DNA from 3 places in the Serratia sp. KH_031 genome. Region 1 is predicted to be linked to each of the others. Evidence: predicted binding sites of a transcription regulator. Region 1 holds the regulator's gene; each other region holds the start of a gene.
What was found. The regulator PurR, encoded in region 1, represses purine synthesis genes. The targets are predictions, from matches to a motif close to CANGCAAACGTTTGCNTG.

Region 1 (10,641 bases):
AGGCGGCCAGTTGTTCCGCCGGCTCACCATGTTCAATAAAGTTATCTGGAAACCCTAACAACAAGGTGCGCACTAATATTCCAGCAGCAGAGAGGCTTTCCAGACAGGCGCTACCCGCACCACCGGCGATGCAGCCTTCTTCGGCTATCACAATCACCTCGTGAGTTCGAGCGAGTTGATGCAACAGCGTTTCATCCAACGGTTTGGCAAAACGCATATTGACCACCGTGGCATTGCGCCGTTTACCGGCTTCCCGACAGGCCGTCAGCATCGAACCAAACGCTAAGATGGCGATACGTTGACCAATACGACAAACCTGTGCCTTGCCCAGCGGTAATACTGCCATTTGTTTCAATGGCACCACTCCAGGCCCGCAACCACGGGGATAACGCACCGCCGCCGGGCCTGAATGATTCAATGCGGTATGTAGCATCTGCCGACACTCGTTTTCATCCGCCGGACACATCACCACCAGATTGGGTACACAACGCAGATAAGCCAGATCAAAAGCCCCCATATGCGTCGCCCCATCGGCACCGACCACACCGGCGCGATCGATAGCAAAGGTCACTGGCAGGTTCTGAATGGCGATATCGTGGATCAGTTGGTCATAACCGCGTTGCAGGAAAGTCGAATAGATCGCCAATACCGGTTTCATTCCATCGGCGGCCAAGCCGCCGGCAAAAGTCACCGCATGTTGCTCGGCGATACCGACGTCAAAATAGCGTTCGGGAAAACGTTTTTCGAACGCCACCAGCCCGGAACCTTCACGCATTGCTGGGGTGATCGCCACCACCTTAGGATCACGTTCAGCTTCATCGCATAGCCAGTCACTGAAAATCTTGGTGTAATTAACCGCTCCCGGCGCAGAAGGAATAATGCCTTGCTGCGGGCAGAATTTAGCGGGCGCGTGATAACCCACCGGATCGGCCTCTGCGTGAGGAAAACCGGCTCCTTTTCGTGTCACCACATGTAGCAACTGCACGCCAGAACGTTGACTGACTCGCTCTAACGCTGGGATCAGTGCAGCAAAATCATGCCCATCAATCGGGCCGCTGTATTCAAACCCCAACGCGCTGAACAACGCTCCATTTTGCCCACGTTGCAAATCTGCCAAATGCTGTTTTAATGCTCCTACCGAAGGCGAAATCGACATATCGTTGTCATTGAGGATCACCAGCAGGCGCATATCCGGGCACAGAGAGGCATTATTCATTGCCTCATACGCCAAACCCGCGCTCAGGGCTCCATCGCCGATAACCGCGATGCAATGCCTCTCTTCCCCCTGCAAACGTGCGGCATATGCCATCCCCAACACCGCTGAAATTGAGGTGCTGGAATGCGCGGTGCCAAAAGCGTCATAAGGTGATTCATCGCGCCGTGGGAAACCGGAAATACCGCCGGATTTACGTAACTTCGCCATTTGTTCGCGACGCCCCGTAATAACTTTATGCGGATAAGATTGATGCCCGACATCCCAAACAATACGATCCTTTGGCGTATCAAATACATAATGTAAGGCGAGGGTTAATTCCACCACGCCAAGGTTCGCGGCCAAGTGCCCACCCGTTTTCGCTACGCTGGATAATAAAAAATGGCGTAACTCACTGGCGGTTTTAATCAATTCGTCTTGCGACAAACCTTTCAAATCCGACGGATAATGAACAGAATCCAATAAGGTATTCATACGGAAACACCTACCTTTTAATTCGTTTTGCGCAAGTGGTCTTTCTGCCACTGCTCAAATTTTTCCAAAGGGATATCTTTTAATATTCTTTGAAACCAGATGGTGAAATTCTCAGGCTGTTGATTCACTTGCTGATAAAGCTGATATAGATCCATCCACTTCCAGTCTTTTGCTTCATCAGGATTCACCTGCGGGTTAGCATTGTATAATCCAAGGTAAATATGGTCATATTCGTTTTCAGTTAAACCACCAGGAACTTCAGCGCAATAGATTAAGCTTGAGACCCTGATCAACGGGCACTTAAAACCCATTTCTTCCTGCAAGCGCCGCTGAGCCGCTTCCAAAGTCTCTTCCCCCTCACGCGGATGACCGCAGCAACTATTAGTCCACAGTTCGGCAGAGTGATATTTACCCGAAGCACGTTGCTGTAATAACAAATTGCCTTTGCTATCAAATATAAATATCGAAAACGCCCGATGTAATAATCCTTGCTGGTGAATCGGCATTTTCTTTTCAGAACCGATAAACTTATCATTTTCATCAACAAGAATTAGCATCTCTTCCATATCATGACCTTTTAAATAGAGAATCGTGCGTTATAAAATAAAACAACAATATTACTAAAGTACAAAAAAAAACTTTGTCAAATTAACGAAAGAGAAATTTTACGATTAATAGGATTATCGTTATAAAACAGTAAAATAAAAATCGATTAAATTTAATAAAAACAAAACAATTATCAACAGCTCATTATAATTAGCCTGGTAATTAATATCGCAGTGAAATAAATAAATATTGAGTTAAATACAATTAATTGTGACATTGTCACCAAAGAAACGTCACTATTTTCACTGCGATAGCGCATTGAAATCACTGTGGTGGCAACGTTATACTGCCCCATCTCACTTCATACATGCCGTTCATACGGCCAGCCAATCAGAGGAAATTATGCGCCTACTCCATACCATGCTCCGCGTCGGCGAACTACAACGCTCCATCGAGTTCTATACCAACGTATTAGGCATGCGTTTGTTGCGTACCAGCGAAAACACCGAGTACAAATACTCGCTGGCGTTTGTCGGCTATAGTGATGAAAGTGAAGGTGCAGTGATCGAGCTGACCTACAATTGGGGCGTCGATAGCTACGACATGGGCACTGCGTTTGGACACTTGGCATTGGGTGTTGATGATGTTGCGGCGACCTGCGACAACATCCGCAAAGCCGGCGGCAAAGTCACTCGTGAAGCTGGCCCGGTCAAAGGTGGCACTACGGTGATTGCTTTTGTAGAAGATCCAGACGGTTATAAAATTGAACTGATCGAAAACAAACATGCTGGGCACGGCCTCGGCAACTGAGTTACAGGGCGCATTCTAGCGCCCTGACTTTTATCCACGCTGCAACCTGACAAGAAATTTGTCATAATGACCGGCTGAATTTGATGAAGATAAGAAACTGATGGCCGAAAAAAGTGATCTTAACGCCCTGAGTGGCCGTTTTCGTGGTTTTTACCCGGTAGTGATTGACGTAGAAACCGCCGGTTTCAATGCCAAAACTGATGCACTATTGGAAATCGCCGCTGTTACGTTGAAGATGGATGCTGAAGGTTGGTTACAACAAGATGAAACCCTACATTTTCACGTAGAACCTTTTGAAGGGGCGAATCTACAACCTGAAGCCCTCGCATTCAACGGTATCGACCCGCACAACCCACTGCGTGGCGCGGTCAGTGAATACAACGCACTGCATGAGATTTTCAAAGCCATCCGTAAAGGGATGAAAGAGCAGAACTGCAATCGGGCGATTATCGTGGCGCACAACGCCAATTTTGACCACAGTTTCCTAATGAACGCCGCCGAGCGCGCAGGATTGAAACGCAACCCGTTCCACCCGTTTGCGACTTTTGATACCGCAGCTTTAAGCGGTTTGGTTTTAGGGCAGACGGTGTTAGCCAAAGCTTGTATCGCAGCGGGGATGCAGTTTGACAGTACTCAAGCGCATTCCGCGCTGTACGATACTGAGCAGACCGCCCTACTATTTTGCGAATTGGTTAATCGTTGGAAACGTCTGGGGGGTTGGCCATTGGCGACCCCAGAAGGAAACGTCGAATAAAAAAATCGGGCGGTACCTTTACAGGAACCGCCCGATTCATTATCTAACCGACTCAAATCAAGACTGTTGGTCTTCTTTAGCTGGGTATTTTGCAGCCGTTTCTTTGATCAACTGCTGCAACTCACCACGTTGATACATCTCAATAATAATATCGCAGCCACCGACCAACTCGCCATCAACCCACAGTTGCGGGAAGGTCGGCCAGTTAGCGTATTTCGGCAATTCTGCGCGAATATCCGGGTTTTGCAGAATATCAACATAAGCAAAACGCTCACCACAGGCGCTCAATGCTTGTACCGCTTGAGCAGAGAAACCACAGTTTGGCAGTTTTGGTGAGCCTTTCATGTACAACAGAATCGGGTTGCCAGAAATCTGTTGTTGAATTTTTTCAATCGTCGTCGTCATTTTATTGCTTCCTCAGGCCATATTATGGCTACAACATACATCACGCAGGTATTGTAACGGCTGAAACTGTGATAAGAAAACACCATCTTTTGCAGGGATTTATTCCAGCGACACGTTCAGCTTAAAACATACCTCTACAATAACATTTTTGATCAGATCATTTCACTAACATATTTGGCGATCCCTGTTTCAGCATTAATGTTTTATGATGCTGTTTTTGATGTTTTTTCATACGTCAAATGCCTGATTTTCTATCTAAGAAAATGTTATTAACGTTTTCTCACAAAATGACCTAATATTTTTGTGTTCTGCGCTGTTTAACATCGCGAATTTCGGGAATACTGTGCCTCATTCTTTTTCTGTTCTAAAGCCAAGGTTGGTGACGTCGACATGCGTGTGATTGTGACGCTTTTTGTGCTGTTGTTTACACAGCTGTTTTTTAATCTGGCGCATGCTGCGCCACAGGCTCGTGTTGCTGCAGAACAACGTAAGAGTCATGTCAACGATGTACGTCCGGATGACCGCAAGAAAAAGAAAGTCGTCAAAACTGCCAAAACCACCAAAAAAGCCAAAGCGACCACACCAGAAAAGATCACAAAAACGGCAAAAGTGACGAAGAGTAAGAGCGTAAAAACCGCAAAAACGGTAACCAGTAAAACCAAAACTACCCGCGTTGCTAAAAACCACGTTACGCCACCGAAAAAAGGCTACAAGAAAGGTTATGGCCGTCATCGTGATGCTGGCATGGCAACAGCCAAACTGGCCGGTAATGATAAGCCACTGAAACTTAGCCCTGCGCACAAAAAGCGCTATCAGCGCGCCAAGCAAACCGCAATGGCCAAGTTGATGAACCAAATGGGCAAACCTTATCGTTGGGGCGGCACTTCACCCAATACCGGTTTCGACTGTAGCGGCTTGATTTATTACGCCTATAAAGATCTGGTGAAAATCAAAATGCCACGCACCGCCAATGAGATGTACCATTTACGCGACGCGGCACCGATCAAGAAAAGCGAATTGGAACGTGGCGATCTGGTGTTCTTTCGCATCAACAATCGTGGCACCGCCGATCATGTTGGGGTTTACCTCGGCGACGGCAAATTTATCCAGTCACCACGTACCGGTGAAGATATCCGTATCAGCCAGTTGAATAACGATTATTGGCAAGATCACTATATCGGTGCTCGCCGAGTGATGACGCCGAAAACCATTCGTTGATTCCCGTACAATCCTCCAAGGCTGGACACTCCACCCAGCCTTTTCCCTTTATGTTGTAAACCATTGCCGATGCTTTAACCAATTAGTCTAACCGCCCTTTTTAAACCTTTTTTTCACCCAGAAAGTTGTTAAAATTAATATCCATAAAAATATTATAACAATTCTGTTTTCCTGCCTGTCGCCAACTTGGCGATAAGCCACTGGAACAATAGCGCTGTATATAAATAAAGGAGAAAGCAATGTCGTTTGAATTACCTGCATTACCGTATGCGAAAGACGCTCTCGCACCACACATTTCCGCAGAAACTCTAGAGTATCACTATGGCAAGCACCACAACGCCTACGTGGTGAACCTGAACAATCTGGTGAAAGGTAGCGAGTTCGAAGGCAAATCACTGGAAGAGATCATCAAAACCTCTACCGGTGGTGTGTTCAATAACGCAGCACAAGTTTGGAACCACACGTTCTACTGGCACTGCTTGGCACCAAACGCAGGCGGTGAACCTACTGGCGCAGTCGCAGATGCGATCAACAAATCTTTCGGTTCTTTCGCAGAATTCAAAGAGGCGTTTACCAAATCTGCCATCGGTAACTTCGGTGCGGGCTGGACTTGGTTGGTGAAAAAAGCCGACGGCTCACTGGCGATCGTCAACACCTCTAACGCGGCAACCCCGCTGACGGGTGAAGACAAAGCGCTGTTGACTGTGGATGTGTGGGAACACGCTTACTATATCGACTACCGCAATGCGCGCCCTACCTACCTGGATCACTTCTGGGCATTGGTAAACTGGAAGTTTGTAGCAGAAAATCTGGCGTAAATCGCGGGAAAATGATCGGGCGCAGCCAATTGAGTGCTGCGCCTTTTTATTGCTGGTATGAATTAATGCATCACGGCAGTAAAAGCGAAAGCAATGATCATCGCCAATGCACACACGGTAGTGATCAACGACATTTTCAGATCGGTATCCATTAAAAGCTCCTCATCGAATTAGCGATAAGCTGCGTAGAATCCACAGCATTTATACGTCGAAGTATTTTCCCACAGTTCGCGGGTAAAATCTTGTGATCATTTCTCGACTTATAATATGGATTACCTCTTCCACTTTTGCTCAATTTGCGACAGAATTCGCAGTTCACAACTGCGTACCGGCAAATATGTCCCTCCCAGTCAAGCGATTCGCGACTTCAACACTAAAAACTTAGTTTTCGCTGTTCTGGAGAAGGTTTTACGTAGGCAAACGATTAACAACCAATTTACATGCTGCATGCAAGTAGATTTAGGAGTCACTTTCTACATGGCAACGATCAAAGATGTGGCCAAACGCGCGGGCGTTTCCACCACCACCGTTTCGCACGTTATCAATAAGACCCGTTTCGTCGCCGAAGATACCAAAACTGCCGTTTGGGCCGCGATTAAAGATCTGCACTATTCACCGAGCGCGGTCGCACGTAGCCTGAAGGTTAACCACACTAAATCGATCGGTTTGCTGGCAACCTCCAGCGAAGCTCCTTACTTTGCCGAAGTGATCGAAGCGGTTGAAAATAGCTGCTACAGCAAAGGCTATACGCTGATCCTGTGTAACTCCCACAACAACCTCGACAAACAGCGGGCTTATTTAGCAATGCTGGCACAAAAGCGGGTTGATGGTCTGTTGGTGATGTGTTCGGAATATCCCGATCAACTGCTCGGCATGCTGGAGGATTATCGCAATATCCCAATGGTGGTGATGGACTGGGGCGCGGCGCGCGGCGATTTCACCGATACCATTATTGATAACGCCTTTGCCGGTGGTTACTTGGCCGGTCGTTATTTGATCGAACGTGGTCATCGCGACATTGGCGCAATTCCCGGCCAATTATCCCGTAACACTGGCGGTGGCCGTCATCAGGGCTTTTTAAAGGCGCTGCAAGAAGCCCATATTGAAGTGCGGGACGAATGGATTGTTCAGGGTGACTTCGAACCGGAGTCTGGTTACAAAGCCATGCACCAAATTTTATCGCAAAAACATCGCCCAACCGCGGTATTCTGCGGCGGTGACATTATGGCGATGGGCGCGATTTGTGCCGCCGATGAGTTGGGTTTGCGCGTACCACAAGATATTTCGGTGATCGGGTATGACAACGTGCGCAATGCGCGCTACTTCACCCCAGCGCTGACGACAATTCATCAGCCCAAAGAACGTCTGGGTGAAATGGCCTTTACTATGTTGCTGGATCGCATTATCAGCAAACGTGAAGAATCACAGGTGATCGAAGTCCATCCTAAGTTGGTCGAGCGTCGTTCAGTGACCGACGGCCCATTTATCGATTACCGCCGTTAATTGTTAGGTTGGGGGAGCATCTCCCCCGGCTCCCGTTCATTAAACCACTCCTGATTTAACGTCTCGCTATCTCCCAAATACTCCAACAACCATTCCATCGCCGGTGATTGAGCATTCTGCTGCCAAGTCAGACAGCACAAACTCGGAGGAAAAGGTTGACCCAGTTGCAACGCCACCAGCTCACCACTTTGTACCAACGGCAGAACCAAATGAGCCGGAACCATCCCCACACACAAACCACCACGTAGACAATCTATCGCCGATGACCAATCAGGGACAATCAAACGTCGCTGGTTATCTAACGTCCAAGTCACGCGTTTTGGCAGATTGCGCGACGTGTCTTCCAGTACTAATGCCGGGTAAGGCCGCAATTGGTTGTCATGCAATTCCCCTGCTATCGCGGCCAATGGATGTTGCGGGCTCGCCACACACAACCAATTCATAAATCCCATATCGCGGAAGGCAAAACCGCCACCAACCGGCACGGCTCGGGTCGCGCCAATCGCCATTTCCGCTCGCCCATCGACCAACGCATCCCAAACACCGTTAAACACTTCGGGCTGAATTAACAGCTCCACATCAGGAAACTGGCGATAAAAATCCACTACCAGTTGACGGCTGCGTTGTGGTTTAACGATGATATCTACCGCTATTTTCAATTGACCACGCCAACCGTTCGCCACTTGTTGACACTGTCGACGTGTTTCGAGCATTTTTTTGATAACAGCACGTGATTCCTGGATGAATAGCGCGCCAGCAGGCGTCAATTCAACGTCTCGATGGCGTCGCTCAAACAACGGAACGGCCAACCATTGTTCCAATTGGCGTACCGTATAGCTGACTGCGGAAGGTACACGATGTAATTCCTGCGCAGCGGCACTAAAGCTACCGGTTCGCGCTACGGCATCAACAACATCTAGCGAGTATTCGGACCACATAATATTGCCTTCAATTTTTTTCACAGCACTGTGCGAATATTACCGTTTCACAAGCAAAGATCCAGTCATATACACTGCCGCGTCGCAAACCTGCATCACCATTAATTCTAACGAGAAACAAATGAAGAACTTTGGATTCATGTTTTACCTTGCCGGGCTGAGTATGTTGGGGTACTTAGCCACCGATATGTATTTGCCTGCTTTCGGCGCGATGCAAAAGGAACTGCAAATTTCTGCTGGAGCCATTAGCGCCAGCTTAAGTATCTTCCTAGCAGGTTTTGCTTTCGCACAACTGTTGTGGGGGCCGCTTTCCGATAAATTAGGCCGCAAACCGGTACTGTTAATCGGTTTGTCACTGTTCGCTGTGGGTTGTTTGGGCATGCTGTGGGTACAAACCGCTGTTCAACTGTGGTCACTGCGTTTTGTCCAAGCGATCGGCGTGTGTTCTGCGGCAGTAACTTGGCAGGCGATCGTTGTTGACCGTTACCGCGATGATAAAGCCAGCCGCATGTTCGCAACCATTATGCCGTTGGTTGCGCTTTCACCAGCGTTGGCTCCGCTGGTAGGTGCTTGGTTGTTGAACCACTTTAGCTGGCGCGTCATTTTCGCCGTGTTGCTTGGGATCACCGCTCTGTTAATGGTTCCGACGTTACTGCTAAAAGAAAGCGCTAAAAAGCAGACCGCAGCAGAGAGAAAATCCAACATCAGTTTTATGCAATTGCTGAAGTCTCCAGTCTTTAGTGGCAACGTGATGGTCTTTGCTGCCTGTTCTGCCGGTTTCTTCGCTTGGCTGACGGGTTCACCGTTTATCCTCGGTGAAATGGGTTATAGCCCGAGTGATATCGGTTTGAGCTATGTACCACAAACGCTGGCGTTCCTGTTGGGGGGTTATGGCTGCCGTATGGCATTGAGCCGCATCAACGGTAATGCATTACTGCCATGGCTATTGGTTTCTTACGGTATCAGTATGGTTGCATTATATCTGGTCGCCGTAATGACTGAACCAACCTTGACGACATTGCTGATCCCATTCTGTTTGATGGCTCTGGTCAACGGTGCGAGCTACCCTATTTTGGTGTCCAACGCGTTAATGCCATTCCCAAAAAGTACCGGTAAAGCCGCCGCATTGCAGAACACTTTGCAGTTGGGGCTGTGTTTCGTCGCCAGTATGGTGGTTTCAGCCTTTATCGCCCAACCTTTATTGGCGACGGTAACAGTGATGGTTTCTACCGTTGTTTTAGCCGCGTTGGGTTATGTTATCCAACGGGGAAAAGTGGTTGAGTCAAAAATGGTAACTCAGCAAGAGCATGCTAACTCCGCGTCATAATTACCTGCATTAATAATCACTTAATGTATATGTCTGCCCAGTGCGATTTACGGTTGAGTCAGTACTCCGGCAGGCATATACTCAAAGCTGATCTTTCAAAATAACACTTTTAGAATACTTTTATCACAAGTAGCCACTGTGTACGCTTGCCGTATCACGGTTTATTTAAGAATGCGTTTACCCTGCGTATATTGCTCAGGGAGCATTCTTAACTTTTCCCTCTGTTCATGTCGGATATCGGACGCCACGGGCTCAGTTCTCGTAGGTATACGCATGTGCCCGCAGAAATAGACTAAGCTTTTTCCTGGCGGGTCATAAAGTCGGAAGAAAGGTGGTGGAGAAGCTATGAGTTCATCGTGTATAGAAGACCTGAGCATTCAAGATAACCAATGGTACCCTATTGTTTATGAACTGCTCGGCCAGGCCAATATTGAAATTAACGGCTCACGTCCCTTCGATATTCAGGTCAAAAATCCCAATTTTTTTAAGCGTGTGCTCCAAGAGGGCTCTCTGGGGTTAGGCGAAAGCTATATGGATGGTTGGTGGGAGTGTGAACGGTTGGATATTTTCTTCCAACATGTGGTCGCTGCCGGGTTAGAGAAAAAAATCCCCCACCGCTTTAAAGACATCCTACG
Region 2 (10,641 bases), 710 kb from region 1:
GTGCGAAGTGTTTTACGCAGCAAGTGGCTGAAGGCCACTAGCACGCGATCGCCAATATCATGCCCGTAGGTGTCATTTAATACTTTGAAGTTATCGATATCGATCAAGCAAACCACCAGCGGATAGCTGTTGTTATCAAGTGCTTCATACTCGCGGAAGAATTTACGGCGATTATAAATATTGGTAAGAGGATCGAGGAATGAGGATGCCTCGAGCTCCTTAATCAGTTGGTGTTTTTCATTCTCCAATACCCCCTTTTCCTGCTGGTATTGTTTGAGTTGTTTGATAGCGTCACTGATCGCCATTAATTCTTGGTTGTAGAGCTCCTCGTGGTTATCGATATTCATATCTCCACGAGATAACCGTAGGATATTACTCTGTGTTTTAGTCAACCATCGACTCATGTTTGAACTGAAGCTCAGAGATGGCAGCAGGATAAATAGGGCAATAAGGAAAGCCAGCGCGATCATGCCGTCAATCTCGGTTTGACTAGTGTAGATTTTTTGTTGCGACGCAATTGCCTCTAGCTCAAAACTACGTTGATACAGAGATTGAGATAGCTGGCTGAGATCCTTGATATAGTGGTAAACGAAATCTGAATGATATTCAGCTTGGTGAGTAATGGCGTTGTAAAGTTCAGCAACGATGTGATCGGTTTGTGACTTGGAAACTTGCTCAAGTAACTGGTTGACGATGCTTGTTGTTTCGACATCGTTATAAGCCAACTTCATAAACGTCAAACGGGTGTTCAACGCACTGAGTATTCCGGTGAGTTGGATCGCTCTGAGGTAGGAGTCTTTACGCACCTGATTGTTTAACTTAACATCAATAATCTGATCGATCAGTTCAGTTAATGACATATTTAGTCGATTATTTAAGCGGATAGCTTCCAAAAATAAAAACGAATCGGCATTTAACATTCGAGTATCATAGGTATAACGGTAAAAACTTTTGCTGGTTTGATATATATAATAAGCACTGTTGATGTTAAACAAATTGGCATTGCTGTTTGTCAGGTGGGAGAGTTGCAAATTATCATTGTCTAATAACTTATCCATCTGTTTTAACATGGAAAGCATAGCAATTTTTTGCCGCACTCCTAGCTGACGAGAAATGTCACTGTCGATGTGAGGTCGGAGCTGCGCGAGCTTGGTTCTGGCGAGTTGATCGACCTGTGCCAGTTGCGTCTGAGTAATACTATGATTAATCAAACTAAGACGTTTAATGCGATGCGCATACAGGGTGGCCTGGAATGCTTCAGATAACTCTTTGGTTCGCTGAATTTTGTACAGGTTCAAGCGACTTTCGTGATAACTACGCTGTGCTTTGATTAATCCGCTGGAAAGAAATATCGAGAAAGATAACATTAAGGAAAATGTAAAAAAATAAATAAGATACTTTATCTTCATGTTGCTATTTTCCTCAATATAATCACCGGGCGATTATATCACCTGAACTCTACAGCTGTCGTAATCTAATTATAACTTCTAAACCTGTGGCTATTTTTAACTTTATTGATATAACGGCTAATTGATTGAATAACGTTTAGTGCTAAATGCTGTATATGCAATTTTATTTAGTTGAACCTGCTATTGTTTGCTCATCCTGAATCGCAACTTTTCGACCGGCCTCTAATTTTTTCAGTTACCTGTCATGTCAGTCCCTAGGCTTTTGCCGTAGCTGTGATACAGTTTATTTACAATTGGCTCCGTAGGGATTGCTGCGCTTTACCCGATGTTGCCCGGATGGTCTGCTGTAGACCAGATACCTGTAACTCACTGAGACGTCAAAGGGTTTTTATGACACAACAGCCACAGGCGAAGTATCGCCACGATTACCGCGCGCCGGATTACACCATTACTGATATTGATCTCAATTTCGTCTTGGACGCAAAAACCACACGTGTGACCGCAACGAGTCAGATCAAACGTCAAGGGGTGGCCGGAGCTGAAGCTCCACTGATTTTAGACGGGGAAGATCTGACCCTAGTCAGTGTGTTGGTTGGTGGGCAACCGTGGAGCGCCTATCGTCAGCAGGATAACCAGCTTATTATTGAGGGAATCCCGGCACAATTCACCTTAACTATCGTGAACGATATTCATCCGGCAAAAAACAGCGCGTTGGAAGGGTTGTATCTGTCTGGTGAGGCGCTTTGCACCCAGTGTGAAGCCGAAGGTTTCCGTCATATCACTTATTACCTCGACCGCCCTGATGTTTTGGCGCGTTTTACTACCCGCATTGAGGCTGATAAGAAAGACTATCCGTTCTTGTTATCAAACGGTAACCGCGTGGCACAAGGTGAATTGGAAAATGGTCGTCATTGGGTGCAGTGGCAAGATCCCTTCCCGAAACCGAGCTACCTGTTTGCACTGGTAGCAGGGGACTTTGATGTCCTGCGCGATAGTTTTATCACGCGTTCAGGTCGTGAAGTTGCATTGGAGTTGTTTGTTGATCGTGGCAATCTGGATCGTGCCGACTGGGCGATGACTTCGTTGAAGAACTCGATGAAGTGGGACGAAACCCGCTTTGGTCTGGAATACGATCTCGACATTTATATGATCGTTGCCGTTGATTTTTTCAATATGGGCGCGATGGAGAACAAAGGGTTAAATATCTTTAACTCCAAATACGTGTTGGCGAAGGCTGAAACCGCCACCGATAAAGATTACCTGAATATTGAAGCCGTAATTGGTCACGAATACTTCCATAACTGGACAGGCAACCGTGTGACCTGCCGCGACTGGTTCCAACTCAGCTTGAAAGAAGGGTTGACGGTATTTCGCGATCAAGAATTCAGCTCCGATCTTGGTTCTCGTCCGGTAAACCGTATCGATAACGTGCGTGTCATGCGTGGTGCGCAGTTTGCTGAAGATGCCAGCCCGATGGCACATGCTATTCGCCCAGATAAAGTGATCGAAATGAACAACTTCTATACCCTGACGGTGTACGAAAAAGGTTCTGAAGTGATCCGCATGATGCACACTTTGCTGGGAGAAGAGAATTTCCAGAAAGGGATGCAGTTGTACTTCGAACGTCACGATGGCAGCGCTGCCACCTGTGATGATTTTGTCCAGGCGATGGAAGATGCTTCCAATGTCGACCTGTCGTTATTCCGTCGTTGGTACAGCCAATCCGGTACACCGCTGCTGACCGTGCGTGATGAATACGATGCCGAGAAACAACAGTATCGTCTGCATGTCAGTCAAAAGACGGCACCAACGGCCGATCAAAAAGACAAACTGCCACTGCATATTCCGCTGGATATTGAACTGTACGATCATGAAGGTAACGTGATTCCGTTGCAGAGAGAGGGATCGTCGGTCAATAACGTATTGAACGTTACCGAAGCTGAGCAGGTTTTTGTCTTTGACGCGGTGCCACATCAACCAACGCCTTCATTACTGCGTGAGTTCTCGGCACCGGTAAAACTGGATTATCCGTATAGCGATAAGCAACTGACTTTCCTGATGCAACATGCTCGCAACGAGTTTGCCCGTTGGGATGCCGCGCAGATCTTGTTGGCGACTTATATCAAGCTGAATGTTGCCAAGCACCAGCAAAAACAACCGTTGTCGCTACCGCTACATGTGGTGGATGCGTTCCGTGCGGTGTTGTTGGATGAACAACTGGATCCGGCATTGGCAGCACAGATCCTGACGTTGCCATCTGAAAACGAAATTGCCGAACTGTTTACTACTATCGATCCAGAAGCGATCGCGGCGGTACATGAATCCATCACCCGTTGTTTGGCTACGGAAATGATCGATGAGTGGTTGGCGGTATATCATGCTAATAAAACAGAAGGTTATCGTGTTGAGCATGGTGATATTGGCAAGCGTGATTTGCGTAATACCTGTTTGCATTACTTGGCGTTTGGCGATGCCGAACAAGCCGAAAAATTGGTGCGTAAGCAGTTCAAGCAAGCCGATAACATGACTGACTCGCTGGCGGCGCTAGCTGCGGCAGTGGGCGCGGTGCTTCCTTGTCGCGATGAATTGATGACGGCCTTTGATGAGCGCTGGCATCAGGATGGTCTGGTGATGGATAAATGGTTTATCTTGCAGGCCACCAGCCCAGCGGCGGATGTATTGAGTAAGGTGCGTAGTTTGTTGCAACATCGCTCATTTAGCCTAAGCAACCCGAACCGTACTCGTTCACTGATCGGTGGTTTTGCTTCGGCTAACCCGGCGGCATTCCATGCTGCAGACGGTAGCGGCTACCAGTTTTTGGTCGAGATCCTGAGTGATCTCAACACCCGCAACCCACAAGTGGCTGCGCGCTTGATTGAACCGTTAATTCGTCTGAAACGTTACGATGCATCACGTCAGGCATTGATGCGTAAAGCGCTGGAACAGTTGAAAGGGCTGGAAAATCTGTCTGGTGACTTGTTTGAGAAGATCACTAAGGCGTTAGACGCTTAAAACTCGTGGGGCTTGGTGCAATGCCAAGCCCTAGATTTGTCTTCCTTTCTATGTCTTTTTCTCCCATAAAGAAAACGATTGCGTGAAAAGTGCATTTTTTGTTTTTAATCAATTCCAATTAGGGCAGGGATCCCGGATAATACGCCCCCGGTCTGCAATTATATGCCTACGGTACAACATGCCTGCGGTATAACCGGGAAATCAGGAGAGTACATGTATTACCCCCTCGTTAGAAAAGCACTGTTTCAGCTCGATCCAGAGCGTGCGCATGAATTGACCTTCCAGCAACTTAGCCGTGTGACCGGCACACCATTGGAATTCTTAGTTCGCCAGTCAGTCCCGACTAAACCGGTAACCTGCATGGGGCTGTCATTTAAAAACCCATTAGGTTTGGCTGCGGGGCTGGATAAAGATGGCGATTGCATCGATGCATTTGGCGCAATGGGATTCGGCTTTATCGAAGTAGGGACTGTGACGCCGCGCCCACAATCGGGTAATGACAAACCGCGCTTGTTCCGCATTGTCGAAGCCGAGGGGCTGATTAACCGCATGGGCTTTAATAACCGTGGTGTGGATAATCTGGTTGAAAACGTTAAAAAATCCCGTTTTGGTGGCATCTTGGGGATTAATATCGGTAAGAATAAAGATACCCCGGTTGAACAAGGGAAAGACGATTATTTAGTCTGCATGGATAAAATTTATCCTTATGCCGGTTATATTGCGATTAACATTTCTTCACCTAATACGCCGGGACTTCGTTCTTTACAGTATGGCGAAGCATTAGACGATCTGTTGGCCGCGATTAAAAATAAGCAGACGGAATTACATGCCCGTCATCATAAATATGTACCAGTGGCTGTAAAGATCGCGCCGGATCTTTCAGAGGAAGAATTGATCCAAATTGCCGATAGTTTGATCCGCCATAATATTGACGGGGTTATTGCGACTAATACCACTTTGGATCGTAAATTAGTGCAGGGATTAAATTACTGTGAGCAAATGGGGGGGTTAAGTGGTCGTCCATTACAGTCACGCAGTACCGAAGTAATCCAACGTTTATCCCATGAGCTACAAGGGCGGTTGCCGATTATTGGTGTGGGTGGTATTGATTCACTGACGGCGGCACGAGAGAAAATAGCTGCGGGTGCTTCATTAGTGCAAATTTATTCCGGCTTTATCTATCATGGCCCACGTCTGATTAAAGATATCGTTACTCATATCTAAGAATTTCCTTTCTTTTTCCGGTCGGGGGCTTTATTTCTGCCCCCACCTCGTCTATATTTTGCTCATAGCTGAAGACTGTTCGCGGAATTATCCGATTTTTACACGGCAGGAGCGGTGATAAAATCATCTCTTGGGTAAATACGGCGTTGGCACGGGTAGTGAGATAAGGATAAAACATGAAGATAAAACCTGACGATAATTGGCGTTGGTATTTTGACGCCGAACACGATCGCTTAATGCTCGATCTAGCTAATGGTACTCTCTTCCGTTCGCGTTTTCCTGCCAAAATGTTAACGCCAGACGCATTTACTGAATGTGCTTTTTGCGTTGACGATGCCGCGCTTTATTTTAATTACGATGAACAATGCAAACAGATAAAGCTCAGCCATGAACAACGTGCTGAACTGGTATTAAATGCGCTGGTGGCATTTCGCTTCCTAAAACCCTTGATGCCAAAAAGTTGGCACTTTGCTCAACAACATTATCCGTTGCAACCCAAAAATGGTGAGTTGGCGGCGGTGAAAGTGATGGAGTGTGGCAGCGAGGCACGTTTGCTGGTGGTAGAGGCCGGTGATAACGCGAGTCTATGCTTGCTGGCGCAAAATCAGTTAATGGTAGCTGGGCGTACTATGGTGCTTGGTGATGCGATCAAGGTTATGCATGATCGTCTGAAACCTTGTGCAATAGACGATCTATCTGCCCCGGCTTACGACAGGGCAGTGTAATTACTTCAGCGTTAAATGGCTTTTCGGAATACAACTGCACGCAAGGATAGTGCCGTTATCTGCGATCGCGCTTTGTTTTAGCGCAGCCACCTCACCACTGACCAATGTCATCCGGCAACTGCCACAAATTCCGGCACGGCAAGAATAAGGAATGCGGATGCCTTGTTGTTCCAGTTGCTCCAGCAAGATCTGCTGATTATTCCCGGTAAATACCTTTCCCTGAAAATCAATATTGACGCTATGTTCGCTGTCTTGTGGAGCGGCAACGCTTTCTACCACTTTACCTGCGCTATAGGGACGTGGAGGTTTGTTTGATAACACTTCTACCGTATCGCCAACGCGAATAATCCCGCTGCTACGTGCAATCATATTCTGACCGAAATCGATATCACCATTTTCAGCGGTACGGAATTTTTGCAGCGTATTTAAGGGCTCACCACTGGGGTGTTTGCGACCGCGTTCGGTGCTCACGGTGGTCAGTATGCAACGGCTGCAAGGTTTTACCAGATCAAACATCAGGTTACCGACGCGGATCACCTGCCAGCCATCTTCTGCCCAAGCCGAAGCACCTGTTACCACCAAATTAGGGCGGAATTGCTCGATTTTAATACTGCCGGGGCAGCGTTGTTGTAAATCGTTGAATGAAGCTTCGTTGATCAGCAAGAAAGGATAACCGTCGGCAAAGGTCAATGGGATTTCCGGGTGTTTCTTCACGCGGCGGGTTAATTCTGGCCCCAACCAACGTAATTGCACTTCGCGTTGGAAATAACCACTCAACCAAGTATTGATTTCTTGCGGCGCGATTAACGCGGTGAAGTGATTGCCCCACACTTCGGTTGGCTGAGCCACGGCGGCAAAATCGCTGAAACGAATACTGGCGCTTTCGCCATCTGGCGCGGTCAGGAATAAACCCTCCGCCAGCAAAGCTGGAGTAAACAACACCATTTGCGGATATTGGCGCGCAGTAATAAAGGTGCCATCCGGTTCGGTGATCATAAAATTACGATCGAATGCTAAGCCGCTACTGGCAACTTGAGCATGAGAAAGCTGCAAACCGCGTAGTGATTTGACCGGATGAACGAACAATCGGGAAAGCGTAATCACTCCGAGACTCCGTGCAATCATGAAATAGAAGAGAGCAACTTTATGACAAGCGGTCGGGATTAGCTATAATGCGCAACAATTTTCTTTTTGGTGATAAGTACGATATGAACTCTCTGTTTGCCAGCACGGCGCGTGGTCTGGAAGAACTCTTAAAAAGCGAACTGGAAGCGCTGGGCGCCCATGACTGTAAAGTGGTACAGGGTGGGGTACATTTTCAGGGTGACGATCGTCTTCTGTACCAAAGCTTGCTGTGGAGCCGTTTGGCCTCACGCATCCTACTACCTCTAAATGAATTTCGCGTACACAGCGATCTGGATCTGTACCTTGGCGTGCAGGCAATTGATTGGACAAGTATTTTTAGCGTCGATAAAACTTTCGCTGTGCATTTCAGCGGTGTTAACGAAGAGATTCGTAATAGCCAATACGGTGCGTTAAAAGTTAAAGACGCTATCGTCGACAGCTTCACCCGCAAAATCGATCAGCGCCCAACGGTCGCGAAACAACAACCCGATATTCGTGTCAACGTATTCCTGCAACGGGATATGGCGAGTGTCGCGCTTGATTTGAGTGGCGAAGGTCTACATCAGCGTGGTTACCGCGATCTTACCGGACAAGCTCCGTTGAAAGAAAATTTAGCGGCTGCGATTGTACAACGTTCTGGCTGGCAGCCGGGTGCGCCAATGCTCGATCCGATGTGTGGCTCAGGGACGTTGTTGATTGAAGCGGCGATGATTGCCTCTGATCGTGCACCGGGTCTGCATCGTCAGCACTGGGGTTTTAGTGCTTGGAATAGTCATAACGCCGAGCTGTGGCGTGAAGTGATTACTGAAGCTCAGGTACGGGCGCGTCGTGGTCTGCAAGAAACAACCTCTCGTTTCTTCGGTTCTGATATCGATCGTCGAGTGATCGAAATGGCTCGCGGTAACGCTCGTCGTGCTGGTGTGGCAGAACTGATTACCTTCAATGTTAACGACGTGAGCAAACTGACCAATCCGCTGCCGGAAGGCCCGATAGGTACCGTAATCAGCAACCCGCCATACGGTGAGCGACTGGAAAGCGAACCGGCATTGATCGCTTTACACAATATGCTGGGGCGCATCATGAAAAGTGCTTTCGGTGGTTGGCAACTTTCGCTGTTCAGCGCTTCGCCAGAATTGCTGAGTTGTTTGCAATTACGTGCCGAACGTCAATTTAAGGCCAAAAATGGACCGTTGGATTGCGTGCAAAAGAACTACCAATTGGCGGAGAATACGCAAGGGAGTTCTGGTGTTCAGGTGGCAGAGGACTTCGCTAACCGTCTGCGTAAGAATCTAAAAAAATTAGATAAATGGGCTAAACAGCAAGGGATCGAATGTTATCGTCTGTATGATGCCGACCTGCCTGAATATAACGTGGCAGTGGATCGCTACGGCAGCAAAGTGGTGGTGCAAGAGTATGCGCCGCCGAAAACGGTTGATGCGCAAAAAGCCCGTCAACGTTTGTTTGACGTGATTAACGCCACGTTGGCGGTATTGGAACTGCCATCGAACCAGTTGATCCTGAAAACACGCGAACGGCAGAAAGGGAAAAACCAATACGAAAAATTGGCACAGAAAGGTGAATTCCTGCTGGTGGAAGAATTTAACGCCAAACTGTGGGTCAACCTGACCGATTATCTCGATACCGGTTTGTTCCTCGATCACCGCATCGCTCGCCGTATGCTGGGCGAAATGAGCCAAGGTAAAGACTTCCTGAACCTGTTTGCTTATACCGGCACCGCGAGTGTACATGCTGGGTTAGGTGGCGCACGTAGTACGACCACGGTCGATATGTCGCGCACTTATTTGGAGTGGGCTGAAAAGAACCTGCGTGTTAATGGCTTAACCGGTAAACAGCATCGATTGATCCAAGCAGATTGTCTGTCTTGGCTGCATAATGCCGACGAACAATTTGATGTGATCTTTATTGATCCGCCAACGTTCTCTAACTCTAAGCGAATGGAGAACAGTTTTGATGTTCAGCGCGATCATTTGGCGTTGATGAAAGATTTAAAACGGTTACTGCGTCGTAACGGAACCATCATGTTCTCGAACAACAAACGCGGTTTCCAGATGGATATGGCTGGCCTCGAGGCTTTGGGTCTGGTGGCGAAAGAAATCACTGCCCAGACTTTGTCGCAAGATTTTGCCCGTAACCGTCAAATCCACAATTGCTGGCTGGTTACCCATGCTGGCGAAGGAAAATAATTACTATGTCGTTAATTAGCATGTCCGGCGCTTGGCTGTCTTTCAGCGATGCGCCACTTTTAGACAATACCGAAATTCACATTGAAGACAACGAGCGCGTTTGTCTGGTGGGGCGTAATGGCGCGGGTAAATCCACGCTGCTGAAGATCTTGGGTAAAGAAATCCCGCTGGACGACGGTCGAGTGATCTTCGAGCAAGATCTGATTGTTGCCCGTCTACAACAAGATCCACCGCGTAATATTGGCGGTACGGTGTTTGATTTCGTCGCTGAAGGCGTAGCAGAGCAGGCCGAACATCTGAAGGCCTATCACGCTATTTCACATTTGGTGGAATCCGATCCGAGTGAAAAGAATCTGGCGCGTATGGCACAGATTATGGAAATCCTCGATCACCAAGGATTGTGGCAGCTCGATAGCCGCATTAGCGAAGTGTTGTTGCAACTGGGTTTGAACGGTGATGCTGAACTGTCCTCGCTGTCTGGTGGTTGGCTGCGTAAAGCGGCGTTAGGCCGTGCGCTGGTCAGTTCTCCGCGCGTGCTGTTGCTCGACGAACCGACCAACCACTTGGATATCGAAACTATCGATTGGCTGGAAGGTTTTCTGAAAGAGTTTCAGGGCAGCATCATCTTTATTTCCCACGACCGTTCGTTTATCCGCAACATGGCAACGCGCATTGTCGATCTCGATCGCGGCAAGTTGGTGTCATGGCCGGGTAATTACGATCTGTACCTGCTGAGTAAAGAAGAAGCACTGCGCGTGGAAGAGCTGCAAAACGCCGAGTTCGATCGCAAATTAGCGCAAGAAGAAGTGTGGATCCGCCAAGGGATCAAAGCGCGTCGCACACGTAACGAAGGCCGTGTGCGGGCGTTGAAGGCGCTGCGTATGGAGCGCTCTGAACGTCGCGAAGTGATGGGCACCGCCAAGATGCAAGTGGAAGAATCCG
Region 3 (10,641 bases), 1.4 Mb from region 1:
CCAGCAAATCGCAACCGAACGAGTTAAAGAGGAGGAGCCGGGCGGCGAAGCGGTTAACCGTGAGCTGAATCTGACTTGGCAGAACGGTTTGCCCGATCACAATCCACTGACCGCAGGTAACGGAGCGCCACACGCCGGTGAAGTCTCGATAGATGAAGGTTTAGCCGAGCGCTTGAAGATCAAATTGGGTGATACGCTGACCTTTACTGGTGATACGCAATCGATCGAAGCTAAAGTCACCAGTCTGCGTAAGGTGGATTGGGAAAGCATGAAACCGAACTTTTACTTCATCTTCCCACCGAAGGCGTTAGACGGCCAGCCGCAAACTTGGCTTACCAGCTTCCGTTACCAAGGTGAGGGTAATGCATTGACACAACTCAACCGTCAGTTCCCAACGCTGAGTTTGCTGGATATTGGCGCGATACTGAAACAGGCCAGTGGCGTGTTGCAGCAGGTGAGCCGAGCGCTGGAAGTGATGGTGGTGCTGGTGGTGGTTTGCGGTGGTTTATTGTTGATGGCACAGATTCAGGTCGGGATGCGTCAGCGGCGACAGGAGCTGGTGGTCTACCGCACCTTAGGTGCCGGTAAACGCCTATTACGCAATACGCTGTGGTGTGAGTTTGCGTTGTTGGGATTTGTCGCTGGCATCGCTGCCGCTGTCGGCGCAGAAGCTGCATTATGGTTGTTGCAGGTGAAAGTGTTCGACTTCCCGTGGCAACCGACGCCATTGCTGTGGTGGGCGTTGCCGCTACTAAGTGCGTTGTTGCTTTCACTGTGTGGCGGTTGGTTGGGTGTTCGGCTGTTACGCGGACAGGCGTTATTTAAAAGTTACTCTGAGTCCTGATAATCAGCCGGTAGTGTAAGCTACCGGCTATATCAACCCTAATTTAGTGGCTTGATGTACCATTTGGATACGATTGCTGGAGAGTAATTTCTTGCTGCAATTATTCAAATGGAATACGACGGTTCTCTCACTGATCCCTAATATTTTACTGGCTTCCCAAGCGGTTTTCCCTTGGGAGATCCATTTCAAGCAATCCAATTCACGGTGAGTCAGTGCGGCTTTTTCTTGGTTTTGACAAAAATAATGATTGTTGAATAACATCATTTGATTGAGCTGTTTTAAGTGGATTGACATGCCGCCGAATAGTTGTAAATGTTCTTTATTATTAAACTTGATATTATTCTTGCTTGAAATAGCTAGCAAGCTTGCATTTCTTTTTGTAAATGGGCTGGCAATAGCATAGGTATGCTTAATACCACAATTCCTAGCTATGGTTGAATAAATGTCATCATTATCATCATGGTTCCATATAATGGGGCTAAGCCCTTCGCGAGATTGAATGATAATGGGATCTTTCTTGTAGAGTTCACTTTCAATGTAAATGTTTGTCCACTGTTCACTAAACCCATTCAATGCATGACAATAATCAAAACTATCCGTTGGAAAAACACAATAAACATAATAATCAAAGCCTAGTGAAGAAAGCCAAGACTTTACTTCGTCGATATATTTTTTCGGTATCACTCGCTCACTGATAGGCGTAATTTCAAGACTGGTTTTTTTCGCACTCATAGATCCTGCTAGTAGTTTTAAACCTTAAGCTTAGCTTTATTGTTGTTCGGGTTTTTGTCAATATTAATAACGTGGGTAAATTACCTGTCACTTCTGACAGGGGGCATGAAAAATTACATTGATATGATGTTTGTTATTGTTTTTTTATATGAATTAAAAAAACAACTCTACTGGAGTTATCTGGTTTTATCGACATACTTTCTTATGCGTAAATTGATAAGTTCCATTTATTTATGTGCAGCTTGATTGACACTTGTCAATTAACATTGACAGCACATTGCTATCACGCGTTTCCATGAGGAAAATAATATGACTAATATTACCAAACCTGATAATGCTACTGACAAATCGTATGTTAATGATGGTTTTATTCCAGCAAGAGAAACGCAAAAACTGAGTTATACGGCGGCGCGAGTCGCTAATCCACTGTATAACCATTATCCCAAAGAAGGGAAGCCTAAAGTATTTGGTTATTATACCGACTGGTCACAATATGATGGGCGTTTGACTAATCCCGAATGCTCGCCAGCTGATCGTGGCCGTGGTGTTAATCTGGCACTGTTGGATCCGACGGCATTCGATAAAATTATTATTGGTTTTGCCGGTATTCTGGGTGATATGGGGGCGAAGTCTAAGGCTATATCCTCCGCTGCTCCCTATTTTGCTCGTTCAAAACCCGGTGAAGTGACTTTTTTAGATTATTGGGGGGATTGTCAGGCCTTCGTCAATAATGGTTTTCCCAGCTGGAAAGATATCCCGATGCCGCAGGATTTTCAGCAAGACAAAGTTCAAGGTGTGCTGGGTGGATTTCGTAAAAAACAAGCAGAAGCTCGAGCCGTTGGGCATAACCTGATCTTGTCGTTCAGTATTGGCGGTTGGACCATGAGTAATGGTTTTTACCATACGGCTCGTGATCCTCAGAGACGAGCTAATTTCTGCCTCAGTGTGGTGGATTTACTCAAACGTTTTCCGATGTTTACCGAGCTGGATCTGGACTGGGAATATCCAGGTGCACCGGGTAATGGTAATCCTCACGCACCGGATGATTGGTTATATTATAAGCAGTTGATCACGGAACTGAGAGCCAAATTAGCGGGAGCATATTTGGATCATGTGAAGATCAGTATTGCCACTTCTGCCGATCCGGTGGTAATGGCTTTGGCAAATATACCTGAGTTAATTAAGGCTGGGGTTTCGGGGATTAACCTGATGACCTACGATTTCTTTGGTACTCCGTGGGCTCAGAAACTTAATCACCATACCAACTTGAAAAGCAGCAGTGAAACCACATTTAGCGTTGAGGCTGCAGTCAATTACCTGATAGATGAACTGAAAGTGAATCCTGGCAATATTAATATTGGTTATGCCGGTTATACCCGTAATGCACGTAATGCCAATATTGTTAGTGAATCGCCGCTCAGTGGCACTTATGTTCCTCAACCCGAATTGGGAACCACTACCGGTAGTTTCGAGTCTGGTACTACAGAATGGTATGACATTCTCTATAACTACCTAGATCTTAATACTCAAGCGGGTAAAAATGGTTTTTCGCTGTATACCGATGAAAAGGCTGATGCCGATTATCTGTATAACCCAGAATCTCAGTTGTTCATGTCGCTGGATACCCCTCGTACAGCTAAAGCTAAGGGCGCTTATGCACTCGACAAAGGGTTGGGTGGAGTGTTTACTTGGACGGTAGATCAAGACAATGGTCTGCTGGTCAACGCGGTGCGTGAAGGGCTGGGGAGTAAAGCCACGACCCCTCTGGCGGTTGATATGACACCTTTCTATTTTAAAGGGGTGAATGTCAGACCATCGCCGATCGATCAGCCCCCGGTAGCGCTAGTCTCAGGGCCGACAAATCCGGTTCAGCCCGGAGAACTACTGACTTATAGCGGGGCACCGTCGTTTGATCCGGAAGGCAACCCATTGACTTATCACTGGGTTGCGGCAACTGGGCTGGAAGTCATTGGCGCTTTGAATAATGTGACCATTCAAGTCAAAACACCGACTAGCAATCCGGCGTCAACCTATACCTTATCGTTAACGGTATCTGACGGTAAGCAAAGCAATACCAAAAATCATGTCATTCAGGTAGCGGGGGGGCAAAACTTGCCGCCAGTGGTGACAATTACTGGGCCAATACAGGTGAATAGTGGTGCTGCGGCAACCTTATCGGGGAGTCAATCGTATGACCCTGAAGGTTTTGCGCTAAATTACTTCTGGGAAGTGCCCGCGGGTGTCTCTGTGGATTCACTAAACAATGCGGTGATTAACTTTACTGCACCGACGCTGAGTAGTGATATCACTTTGAACTTTACACTCACCGCAACGGATATTCTTGGTTTGAGAACCTCTAAATCGCACAGCGTAGTGGTGAAAGCCGTGACTCTTTATCCGATTTGGGAAGCGACCAAAGCATATAATGCGGGGGATAGAGTTTCTTGGGATGGACACAACTGGGAAGCTAACTGGTGGAATCAAGGGGTTAAACCGGGTACCGAGGAAGAACCTGGCAAAGGGGCCTACCCGTGGAAACAACTAGATGATGCCGGGAATGGTTCGTGGCCGCCAACCGATCAGTGTGGGCATTTGGGACGTAACCCAGGTCGTGGACGTATTTAAGGAATAAACCCACATCCCCTGTACGTGCAGGGGATGTGAGTTTTGGTTTTACAGTTTGCTTTGCGCCCAGACCAAACCACTCTGATATTCAGGCGGCAACATCGGCGCTAGCGTTTGCAGCGCTTGTTGCAATGCACAAGCCTCTGGATCGTTCAGGTTCAAATGCCCAACCTTACGGCCTTCCCGCACTTCCTTCTCATACCAATGCAAATGTACTAGCGGCAGCGAGAGCCATTGCAGATTCACTGCGGTGCCGATCAGGTTCACCATCACCGAAGGGGTATTCACCACTGGCGTTGGTAGCGGCAGACCGAGAATGGCACGCAGATGCAGTTCGAACTGGTTGATCGACGCCCCGTTTTGTGTCCAGTGACCACTGTTGTGAACACGTGGCGCTAATTCGTTGATCAACAAACGATCGCCAACGATAAAGCATTCCATCGCCATCACGCCGACGTAATTCAATTCGTTGAGGATGGCACTGAGCATCTGCTGCGCCTGCTGTTGCAACGCGGGATTGGGGTGCGGCAACGCCACGCTGGTACGCAGAATGCCGTCTTCGTGCAGATTGTGAGTCAGCGGATAAAACACCGATTGACCATCGTGCCCACGGGCACCAACCAGCGAGACTTCACCAGAGAAATTAATCCCTTGCTCGACAATACATTCACCGTAGGCGTCTGCGGGTAATTCAGATTCTTGCCCTGGGCGTAAGCGCCATTGCCCACGACCATCGTAACCCCCGACACGACGTTTGACGATCGCCAGTTCACCCAGCTTATCAAACGCCTGTGGCCATTCGCTGGTATCGGCCAGTAATTGCCATGGCGCGGTGGCTAGCTTGAGTTGATCCAACAGTTGTTTTTGCGTCAGGCGATCGGCCAAACGGGGGAAAATATCACGGTTAACGAAACTGTTATGGGTTGCCAACTCACGTGTTAACGCGGTTTCTGGCCAGCGTTCGATTTCGGCGGTGATCACGCTGTTTTGATAAGGCACTGCTTCTGGTTCGGCGTCGAGACCTATGGGATAGACCGCGATACCTAAGGGTTCGCCAGCCTGACGCAACATACGCCCTAACTGACCATTGCCCAGTACGCAAACCGGTTTCATGCTTCCTCCCGCGGGTCCGGGTTATTCAATACCTCATCGGTCTGCGCCTGACGCCAAGCCGCCAAACGCTGTGCCAGCGCGGGATCGTGCAAGGCTAATATTTGCGCAGCCAGCAATCCGGCGTTAGCGGCACCAGCTTTACCGATGGCCAATGTGCCTACTGGGATACCGCGTGGCATTTGCACGATGGAATACAGGCTATCAACCCCGCTTAACGCCGCACTTTGCACTGGTACACCTAGAACGGGAACTAGCGTTTTTGCTGCCAACATCCCCGGCAGATGCGCAGCACCACCGGCACCGGCAATAATCACATCAAAACCCTTCGTGCTGGCCTGTTCGGCGAAGCTGAAGAGTTTGTCTGGCGTGCGGTGGGCTGAAACGACTTCAACATGGAAGGGGACGGCAAGCTCGGTCAGGACGTCAGCCGCAAACTGCATGGTGGCCCAGTCACTTTTTGAACCCATTACGATGGCGATTTTCACCGCAGCATTGGTGGCTGAGGCAGCGTTGGCTCCCATGGGGTAAGGCTCCTGTGATTGTAAAGCGTTGGCCCGTTGCGCTGTCGTATTAACGTCGTGGCAGGCCGGTTCGAGGGCGTAGAGCATATCACGAGTATTCGGCAAGGAAAACGGTTGCGTCGCTGGTTTTGTTGGCTAAAAGAGAACTTTATTGAGGGGTTAGAATGGGAATTCTATCAGCTCGACGGCCTCTGGCGTCACCTTAATCATGGAACCAGAAACGTGCCAAGCACCGAGCACCGCACGATGGGCTTCGCCATTCGGTAAAGTCAGTGGATGTATCGCCGGGCGGTGAGTATGACCGTGGATTATCCATTGCACCTGATAGCGTTGTAGCGCTTGCTCAACTGCCTGTGGATTGACGTCCATAATCGCTTCAGACTTGTATTGGTTACTTTGCTGGCTGCGAGCCCGCATACGGGCGGCAATCTTTAAGCGCCAGCGGAGAGGCAAGGCCAGAAACAGTTTTTGAATCAGTGGATTATGTACTTTTCGGCGGAACTGTTGATAGGCGTGATCGTCAGTGCAGAGTGTGTCGCCATGCAAGATCAAGATCCGGCGGCCATACAGATCAACCACTTGTTCTTCAGGTAACAGAGTCGTACCACTGGCGTGGGCAAAGCGTTTGCCAACCAAAAAATCGCGGTTGCCGTGGATGAAATAGCAGGGAACACCGGCTTGTTGCAGCGTTTTTAGTGCGGCAGCAATTTCGGCGTGTAACGGCTCGGGATCGTCGTCACCAATCCAAGCTTCGAAGAGATCGCCAAGAATGTATAATGCGTCGGCGTGGATCGCTTCGCGTTGCAAAAAACGCAGAAAACCGGCAGTGATTGCCGGTTCCTGTGCGCATAAATGCAGATCTGCAATGAACAGAGTGCTCATGCGTTTGCGATTACTCGCTGACGGTAACGCTGGTGACGATAACATCTTCCACCGGCACGTCTTGGTGCATGCCGCTACGACCCGTTTTCACGGCTTTGATCTTGTTAACTACGTCCATGCCTTCAACCACTTCAGCAAATACGCAGTAACCCCAACCTTGGCTGTTTTCAGCGCGGAAGTTCAGGAAGTCGTTATCGGCAACGTTGATGAAGAACTGGGCAGTAGCAGAGTGTGGATCGTTGGTACGCGCCATGGCTAAAGTGCCAATGGTGTTTTTCAGGCCATTGTTGGCTTCGTTTTTGATTTGGTCTTTGGTGTCTTTCTGCTTCATGCCAGGCTCAAAACCGCCGCCTTGGATCATAAAGCCATTGATCACACGGTGGAAAATAGTATTGGTATAGAAACCTTCACGGCAATAGTTCAGGAAGTTTTCAACGGTAACAGGCGCTTTATCGGCATGAGTTTTGATAACGATGTCGCCGTGATTAGTGTGGAAAGTAACCATAATAATGTTCCTAAATAAGTGAAGTGATGAGGCTGATAAATCAGACCGACCTTATAACATATCTCAATTAATGAGTCAGTAACGGTCTAAACCACCGCCTTGACCTTGCATAAACGCCGCCTTCGCGGTTCAATACGAAGATTGTTCATATGACTATCAATATCACGCACACCATGGAATAGCCTGATGCTAAAGATCTTTAATACCCTGAGTCGTCAAAAAGAGGAATTCAAACCCATTCATGCTGGCAAAGTCGGCATGTACGTGTGCGGGGTAACCATCTATGACCTGTGTCATATCGGCCATGGTCGTACCTTTGTCGCTTTCGATGTCGTTGCTCGTTACCTGCGTTACTTGGGGTACGATCTGAACTTCGTGCGTAACGTGACCGATGTGGACGATAAAATCATCCGTCGCGCGGCAGAGAATGGCGAAACTTGCGATCAACTCACTGAGCGCATGTTGGCAGAAATGCATGCTGATTTTGATTCGTTGCTGATCGAGCGCCCGGATCAAGAACCGCGTGCGACTCAGCATATCGCGGAGATTATCGAGATCACTCAGCGTTTGATCTCTCGTAATCATGCCTATGTGGCGAGCAATGGGGACGTGATGTTCTCTATTGATAGCGATCCTCAGTACGGTTTGCTGTCACGTCAGGATCTGGAGCAGTTGCAGGCGGGTGCTCGCGTTGAGATTGATGATGTAAAACGCAATCCGATGGACTTCGTGTTGTGGAAAATGTCCAAACCGGGCGAGCCAAGCTGGCAATCCCCGTGGGGCGCAGGGCGTCCGGGCTGGCATATCGAGTGTTCAGCGATGAACTGCAAACAGCTCGGCACCCATTTCGATATTCACGGTGGTGGCTCGGATTTAATGTTCCCGCACCACGAAAACGAAATCGCGCAGTCTAGCTGTGCGCACGATGGCCCCTACGTCAACTACTGGATGCATTCCGGCATGGTGATGATCGACAGAGAGAAGATGTCGAAGTCGTTGGACAACTTCTTTACCATCCGCGACGTGTTGGGTTATTACGATGCCGAAACCGTGCGTTATTTCCTGATGTCAGGTCACTATCGCAGCCAGTTGAACTACAGCGAAGAGAACTTGAAGCAGGCTCGTACCGCGTTGGAGCGTTTATATACCGCGCTGCGTGGCACCGATATTCACGCTCAGCCTGCTGGTGGTGAAGCTTTTATTGCTCGTTTCCGTGAGGCGATGGACGACGACTTCAATACGCCAGAAGCCTATTCGGTGTTGTTCGATCTGGCGCGTGAAGTGAACCGCCTGAAAACTGAAGACATGGTCAGTGCTAGCGCGTTAGCCGCCGAACTGCGCAAGCTGGCGAAGGTGCTGGGGTTGCTGCAACAGGAACCCGAACAATTCCTGCAAAACGGTGCGCAAGCAGATGACGCTGAAGTGGCGGAAATCGAAGCTTTGATCAAGCAGCGTAATGATGCACGTAAAGCCAAAGATTGGGCGCTGGCGGATGCCGCACGTGATCGCTTGAACGAGATGAATATCGTATTGGAAGATGGTGCACAGGGAACGACCTGGCGTCGCAAGTAATTTTCGATAATGTTTAAAATACCACGGTAAATACTGTGGTATTTTTTTATCCAAATCGTTGCTACATAAAAGATTGATTGGCGTTTCTGCTGGAATGTCAGGGATCCTCTGCTATTCTTATTAAATAAAAAATCGAATAAAAACAATTATTTTTAATAGAAGGCCAATACTATGGGGTGTGCTTCAAGGTCTAGTAATTATTATTTTTCAAGACGAAAAAAATGGGCTCTTCGTATAGGGTTATCTTTTTCATATTTATTACTTCATCAACCATTATTGGCAGAGGTCATCTCTTTACCGTTAACATCAACGACCACGATTAATTTAAATGATTACACCCCGGAATATGAGTTTTTACTTTTACCGACAGCAACGTTAACAACAAATACTGGTGATGGTATTGTAGGTGAATCAGGTGATTGGCATTTATTTGTTGATGGTTCAATTAATGCTGCGGATTCCGGTGTTGTATTATCTTCGTTAACGACTAATGGAACCCATATCATCAATAATGGTTCGATTGTGGGTAACAATGGCATCGATCTGTTGCCGGGTGGCGGCGCGGTGATCGTCAATAATGGGGCTATAACCGGTACCGGTGGTGTTGCCATCAATATGCAAGGCGATAATAACACCTTGATCTTAAATGAAGGTTCTAGCCTTTCAGGTAATGTCATTAGCGCAGGATTAAATAATCGTGTGGTGTTACAAGGTGCGGGAGCGACGAGCAGTAGTTTTAATGGGAATAGTTCAGATAGTGGTATTTCAGCGTTAGAGATGAATGGTACTAACTGGTCACTTAGCGGTGACATAAATTTTGCTGGTGCCAACCCCACGGCAATAAATATTAACAAAGGTAGCTTAGCCTTAACGGGTAATGTGGCTATGAATGGTGGCGGAGTTAATATCGGGGCGGGGACGGTATTAACTGTGGGTGATGGTGGCAGTCATGGTTATATTGATGGTGGCGTCATTAATATTCAAGGTGTTCTCAATATTTACCGCTCTGATCTTGGGCTTGATTTTAGCTCTTCAATTACCGGTTCGGGTACGATTAATTTTAAAGGAACCGGAGTTAGCAATCAGTCATCTTATGATGTGAGTAATAATAATACTGCGTTCACCGGTAATATTGTTATCGAAAATGGAGCGAGATTGCAGGCGGTAGGCAAAAACCCACTACCGTTATCCCATATCTTTGTCAAAGACGGCGGTACGTTATGGCTGGGTAATGCGGCCAATTACACCACCCCGGTGGTCATTGAAGGTGAAGGTTGGTCAGAACCGATGGGGCAACTGGGGGCGCTGCGTTTAGACAGTAATGCCCAACTTTCTGGCCCACTCATTTTGGCGGGAGATAGCCGTATTACCGCTGTTTATGCAGGGTATACCGGGACTATTAGTGGCGATATTAGTGAACAAGGCGGCAGCTTCCAATTGGAAAAAACCGGTGATGGATTGATTACCCTCTCCGGGAATAGCAGTTATAGCGGCGGAACGCTGATCAATGACGGCACTCTGGCAGTATCCAATGGCAAAAGCCTAGGAACGGGAACGGTCACCAATGAAGCCACTCTGATCTTGGATATGCAACAACACAGCATGTTCAATAATGTATTTTCTGGCAGCGGGCAGTTAGTCAAACAGGGGAGTTATAGTGCATTGCTGAGTGGTGATAATTCTTCTATGGGGGATATCAACATTACCCAAGGCACTTTGGGTTTAGTTCAAAATGGGGCGTTTACGGTTAATCATGATGTGAACATGGCTGAAGGCGCGGTGTTATTACTGGGTAAAACCGCTAACCTTGAAGTGACAAACCAACTCGAAGTCGATGGCACTTTGGC

Region 2: a site for PurR is predicted at 4,489-4,506, ahead of pyrD (quinone-dependent dihydroorotate dehydrogenase). Genes of this name have one in related genera too.
Region 3: a site for PurR is predicted at 5,939-5,956, ahead of purE (5-(carboxyamino)imidazole ribonucleotide mutase). Genes of this name have one in related genera too.

What each region holds. Positions count from the first base shown of each region.
Region 1 is NZ_CM174496.1:2,285,273-2,295,913, reverse strand. Features, by position in the region: gene dxs (1-deoxy-D-xylulose-5-phosphate synthase) at 1-1,687, opposite strand, end outside; gene idi (isopentenyl-diphosphate Delta-isomerase) at 1,705-2,253, opposite strand; gene gloA (lactoylglutathione lyase) at 2,636-3,043, shown strand; gene rnt (ribonuclease T) at 3,144-3,797, shown strand; gene AC3ISQ_RS10290 (Grx4 family monothiol glutaredoxin) at 3,855-4,202, opposite strand; gene AC3ISQ_RS10285 (C40 family peptidase) at 4,593-5,420, shown strand; gene sodB (superoxide dismutase [Fe]) at 5,660-6,238, shown strand; gene cydH (cytochrome bd-I oxidase subunit CydH) at 6,301-6,390, opposite strand; gene purR (HTH-type transcriptional repressor PurR) at 6,716-7,741, shown strand; gene punR (DNA-binding transcriptional activator PunR) at 7,738-8,679, opposite strand; gene punC (purine nucleoside transporter PunC) at 8,801-10,006, shown strand; gene cfa (cyclopropane fatty acyl phospholipid synthase) at 10,352-10,641, shown strand, end outside.
Region 2 is NZ_CM174496.1:2,996,139-3,006,779, reverse strand. Features, by position in the region: gene AC3ISQ_RS13555 (GGDEF domain-containing protein) at 1-1,409, opposite strand, end outside; gene pepN (aminopeptidase N) at 1,800-4,421, shown strand; gene pyrD (quinone-dependent dihydroorotate dehydrogenase) at 4,635-5,645, shown strand; gene AC3ISQ_RS13540 (cell division protein ZapC) at 5,822-6,370, shown strand; gene AC3ISQ_RS13535 (YcbX family protein) at 6,371-7,474, opposite strand; gene rlmKL (bifunctional 23S rRNA (guanine(2069)-N(7))-methyltransferase RlmK/23S rRNA (guanine(2445)-N(2))-methyltransferase RlmL) at 7,579-9,699, shown strand; gene AC3ISQ_RS13525 (ABC transporter ATP-binding protein) at 9,705-10,641, shown strand, end outside.
Region 3 is NZ_CM174496.1:3,652,678-3,663,318, reverse strand. Features, by position in the region: gene ybbP (putative ABC transporter permease subunit YbbP) at 1-844, shown strand, start outside; gene AC3ISQ_RS16405 (helix-turn-helix transcriptional regulator) at 872-1,576, opposite strand; gene AC3ISQ_RS16400 (glycosyl hydrolase family 18 protein) at 1,886-4,201, shown strand; gene purK (5-(carboxyamino)imidazole ribonucleotide synthase) at 4,250-5,314, opposite strand; gene purE (5-(carboxyamino)imidazole ribonucleotide mutase) at 5,311-5,835, opposite strand; gene AC3ISQ_RS16385 (UDP-2,3-diacylglucosamine diphosphatase) at 5,995-6,717, opposite strand; gene ppiB (peptidylprolyl isomerase B) at 6,728-7,222, opposite strand; gene cysS (cysteine--tRNA ligase) at 7,409-8,794, shown strand; gene AC3ISQ_RS16370 (autotransporter outer membrane beta-barrel domain-containing protein) at 9,071-10,641, shown strand, end outside.